Regions from separate parts of the Gracilibacillus sp. JCM 18860 genome, predicted to be linked through region 2. Evidence: predicted binding sites of a transcription regulator. Region 2 holds the regulator's gene; the other holds the start of a gene.
The links. Region 2 encodes LexA, which represses DNA repair genes until DNA is damaged. Its sites were predicted from a motif close to CGAACATATGTTCG; they were not measured.
Positions count from the first base shown of each region.

Region 1: ACZ5R4_RS18675 (RpnC/YadD family protein) is a predicted target of LexA. The motif match lies at 1,184-1,197, and genes of this name have one in related genera.

Region 1 is NZ_AP043868.1:3,809,144-3,811,610, reverse strand. It holds gene ACZ5R4_RS18680 (pyridoxamine 5'-phosphate oxidase family protein) at 1-479, shown strand, start outside; gene ACZ5R4_RS18675 (RpnC/YadD family protein) at 599-1,165, opposite strand; gene selD (selenide, water dikinase SelD) at 1,302-2,345, shown strand; gene mnmH (tRNA 2-selenouridine(34) synthase MnmH) at 2,373-2,467, shown strand, end outside.
Region 2 is NZ_AP043868.1:372,521-374,987, reverse strand. It holds gene ACZ5R4_RS01980 (YneB family resolvase-like protein) at 1-223, opposite strand, end outside; gene lexA (transcriptional repressor LexA) at 482-1,102, shown strand; gene ACZ5R4_RS01970 (hypothetical protein) at 1,162-1,293, opposite strand; gene ACZ5R4_RS01965 (hypothetical protein) at 1,456-1,836, shown strand; gene ACZ5R4_RS01960 (ABC transporter) at 1,854-2,198, opposite strand; gene ilvD (dihydroxy-acid dehydratase) at 2,319-2,467, opposite strand, start outside.

The DNA of each region.
Region 1 (2,467 bases), 890 kb from region 2:
TGTACTCGAACTGCCCAAAGTTCATACAATCGCGTACCTTTTTAGGCTTCCAAACAATGAAACGCCAAGAACCGAAACTAGCTACACACCTAGATAAAGACCAGAAGGAAATGATACGTGAAGCAGATACATTTTTTATTGCAACCCACCATTTAGAGCATGGTGCAGATGCTTCTCACCGTGGAGGATTACCTGGATTTGTCCATATTGCTGACCCCCAGACTCTATTAATCAAAGATTATCCAGGAAATCATATGTTTAATACACTAGGAAATCTAGTAGAAAATAAACAAACCGGCTTGTTGTTTCTTGATTTCGAGGCAGGAAACCTTCTTCAAATTAATGGAGAATCGACAGTACATTGGGAGGGGACCGAGAGGTTTATTCATTTTAAGGTTAGACAAGTAAGAAGTGTTATAGGAGGCTTCCCGCTCCAATGGGAGTTTGGTAACTATTCTCCTTTTAATCCTTCGTTATAGGAATATAGCAACTAGTTATGTATTAGGAAAATCCGAGCAGATTTTACAATTTAACAGTATGCAAAAGGAACTCTTCAAACAAATAGGGAGCGTGACCTTCCCTGCGCTCCCGGATATGATTAAGCCTTCAATTCTTCCACTTCATTCTCAGATAGCTCAGTAATATCACAAATTTCAGCTGTGTTATAACCTTTATTAATCAATTTTCTTGCAACTTCTTTTTTTCCTTCTTTTAATCCTTCTCTTAAACCTTTATCACGCCAGGAATTTGGTAACTTTTTGACAAATTCCTCTAAGGACTCATCCTTTGTATCGCGTAAATGTTCCATTAACTGCTCCTCCTCATTACGGTCTAGTTTTAAATAAGACTCAAAGAAACCATGAATTAATTCCATCTTAGCTGGATCTAACTCTAATGTTGCTAACAAACGCAAAAATTCTTTCTTCACTTGAATTCTCTCAGATTGTTTATAGCCCATTTTACTTAATAATGCAACTGCTACAGGATTAGAGGGTGCAAGAAAAGAACGCCAATTCTCTTTTCTTAATTCCACTTTCAAAAAATGGAATGTTAATACGTGATGGAACGGAAAGGACATGGTAAAAACGTCTGGTTCGTCTCGAATTTGATCATAGGTGAATATGGTACTACAACCCTCTCTTCTTCTTAATAACAAAGATAGCATAAAAGTTGTTCCATACAAAGAACATAAGTTCGCTAAATTGCAATCGATTCTACCTTTAATCTACTTAAAATGATCAAAATATATAGGTATGATAAACTAATCATAATAGAAATTGTAGAAAGGGCGTGCGGTGAACATGACGAATTCAATAAAATTAACCTCTTTAAGCTCAAAGGGTGGTTGTGGCTGTAAGATTGGTCCAGCCGATCTAAGCCAAGTACTTAAAATGCTCCCACCAGCTCAAGTGAACCCTCACTTATTAGTTGGGCTCGAAACAGGGGATGATGCTGGGGTATACCAATTAAACGAAACAACAGCTTTAGTTCAAACCTTAGATTTTTTCACACCGATTGTAGATGATCCATATTATTTTGGTCAAATTGCTGCAGCAAATTCGATTAGCGATGTTTATGCAATGGGAGGCACTCCTATTACGGCATTAAACATTGTAGCATTCCCCATCTCCACCTTAGATAAATCGATTCTTACAGATATTTTGCTTGGTGCAAGTGACAAATTGGCTGAGGCAGGCGTGACATTAGTTGGTGGACATTCAATTGACGATCAGGAGCCGAAATTTGGTTTAGCCGTAACAGGTACAGTACACCCAGATTATGTCAAAACAAATGCAGGCGCAAAACGAGGAGATCGTTTGATTTTAACCAAACCAATTGGTGTTGGAATATCGACATCAGCAATTAAGCGCGATCTTTTAAATGAAACGGAAATCGAACGCGTTTCAAAAGTGATGGCAACATTAAATAAAACAGCTGCAGAAACGATGAAAAACTATCAGGTCCATGCATGTACAGATGTGACAGGGTTTGGATTACTCGGACATGCCGTCGAAATGGCTAAGGAGAGCAAGGTAGAAATCCGAATAAATCAGGAGCAGGTGCCTGTTTTACCAAGAGTACGGGAATTAGCCGATCAAGGAGTCATCCCTGGTGGAACGAAAAATAATTTCCAGCATATTAAAGATGTCGTAGCATTCCCAGAAAAAATGGACCAGATAGATAAATGGATTCTAGCAGATGCGGTAACATCAGGAGGACTTCTGATCGCTGTTTCTAACGACCAAGCCGACGATCTACTCACAGAATTACGGGATCAAAAAGTAGAAGCTGCGATAATTGGAGAAATATTAGATGGAGCATCAGGAACTATCTCCGTTCATTAGAAACAAATTAGGAAGGATTGTCAGAATATGATTGAGGACATTCAGGCAGATGAACTGTATCAGCTTAAAACAAACAACAATCATGTGTTAGTAGATGTACGTTCACCTAAGGAATATCAGGA
Region 2 (2,467 bases):
CTTGGATAAGTAGAAGGTTTGCCTGCTTTCTTTGAAATGCTTCGAGCATATCAAAAATCCCTTCTCTTTCTACCTCATAGCCACTTTGCTTTTCTTTGATTATTTTTACTACATTTATATTGCTTTTTTTAGCAAACTCTATTAACTCCTCTGTTTGCCTTTTTAATGACGTTGACTGAGTATCCTTTTCTGTACTAACTCTACTGTATATAATGGCATGCACGGACTACGACTCCTTAAATACTAAAGATAATAGAACTATACAAGAAAATAAGCACTATAACAAAAGAAAATAAATAAAATAAGTCAATTTTCGATAACTTTTTTAACATTTTTACCCCTCCATAGAACTTTTGTTCGTACTTTTATTATATACGAACAGAAGTTCCTGTCAAGTGTTTTTTTCGAACGAATGTTTGTGAATTTAGAAATGGTATGATATACTATTTTTAATAAATCATACGCAAAAGGAGTTTCATAAATGACAAATTTATCAAAACGACAAGAGCAAATCCTTGCCTATATCAAGGAACAGGTCGATTTAAAAGGTTATCCTCCTTCTGTTAGAGAAATTGGCCAAGCCGTTGGGTTAGCTTCTAGTTCTACTGTTCATGGCCACCTTGCTAGACTTGAGAAAAAAGGATATATTCGCCGAGATCCAACAAAGCCTCGTGCTATAGAAGTACTAACTCAAGAAGGGGAAGCAGATATTCCTCAAATGGAAGCAATGTTTGCTCCTGTCATTGGTAAAGTTACGGCAGGTCTTCCTATTACCGCTGTTGAAAATATTGAAGAATATATTCCGATTCCAAGCACTGACACACATGACAGTGACCAATTATTTGTATTAGTAATTGAAGGAAACAGTATGATCGAGGCTGGAATATTAGATGGTGATAAAGTGATTGTTAAACAACAAAACACTGCACAAAATGGGGAAATTGTGGTAGCTATGACTGAAGATAGTGAAGCAACTGTAAAAAGATTCTTCAAAGAAAAGGATCATATTAGATTACAGCCCGAAAATGCTACAATGGATGCACTTATTTACGATAATGTGAGCATCTTAGGTAAAGTGGTTGGGTTGTATCGTCATTTATAAAAAGGAAAAACGAAGATCATAGGTCTATGATCTTCGTTTTTTTATACAATATATACGTTTTAATCTCGTTCTAACTTATGTTCCGTTTCCTCAAATAATATGTCTAATTCCTCTATTTTTCGGTCTATATCTTCTTTTGTAATCACATGCGGGAGACCTTCTTGTTCATGCTTTCGAATACTTAAACTCATACATATTCCTCCTGATATGATTTCTAGATATTATATTATTCGCCATTTATTCTCAGAATCCTTGTTAAGATTTGTAAAATTAACTATTTATTTTACATTGCATAAAATATAGAGATTCGACTATAATAGGAACATATGTTTGTTACCTGAGGAGTGAGTGTAATGAGATACATTGGTGAACAAGAATTTAAAACAGCAACACGATTCTTATTTCTCACGATGACCATTCAAGTCATCCAATCTGACATTAAGCGATTGGAAAAATTATCCCCTTTTAAAATTAATGAGCCCTATTTGGCACTACTGCATCGATTAGAGATCAAAGCTACCGCCGAAAGACGATTGTTAAAACAAGAAATGTACAAGGAAAATATACAAGTTATCTTATCTGACAAAGATGGCACGTTTACCGAATATACATTTATTTGCAAAGGAAAGGAAGAGAAACGAAGATACTTCAACCCCGCTATTCGTAGTAAGGTGAGGAATATGATAGAGGAACTAATTAGTGGTGAGGAAAACAAAACAGAAACCTGTCAATAAATGGTAGGTTCTTTAGGTCATGCGTAAGTGCGTCGCTTTAATGCACCATATACCTCTTGGGCATGTTGATCACCATGTTTAGAAAGATGATGTTCTATATCCACCCTTTTTTCTTCAAAAAAGGGGTGAACTTGGGTGGTGTCTGCTATATGATAGATCCCTATTAAAATCTCCACGCCTTCACTTAATAAGAAGCAGTCTACTGTCTTCAGTAAAATATGGATAATAGCTGGAATCTGAAGAAATGCCTCTTCAGAAGTTAATCCCTCGACCAGATTCTCATAGGCATTTTGAAAATACCATTCATCATTTTCTAACTTTTTCTCCCAATCCTCAAAAATATTTAAGATAGCATTCTCCATCCTTTTTCTGTACTTTCTCCAATTAGACTTTTGTTATATTTCTGCTGTGTAAAAATTAACATATAAAATAAACGTTTGGAGAAATGTCCAAACGTTTATTCGTTAATTAAGATAATGATATTAGATGCTCATAACGCCACCTTTGGAAGCATTTGTTACGAGTTTAGAATATCTACCCAACCAGCCATTTTTAATTTTAGGCTCAAAAGGTTTTAGTGATTTTTTACGTTCTGCTAACTCTTCATCGGATAAGTCTACATTTAATGTAC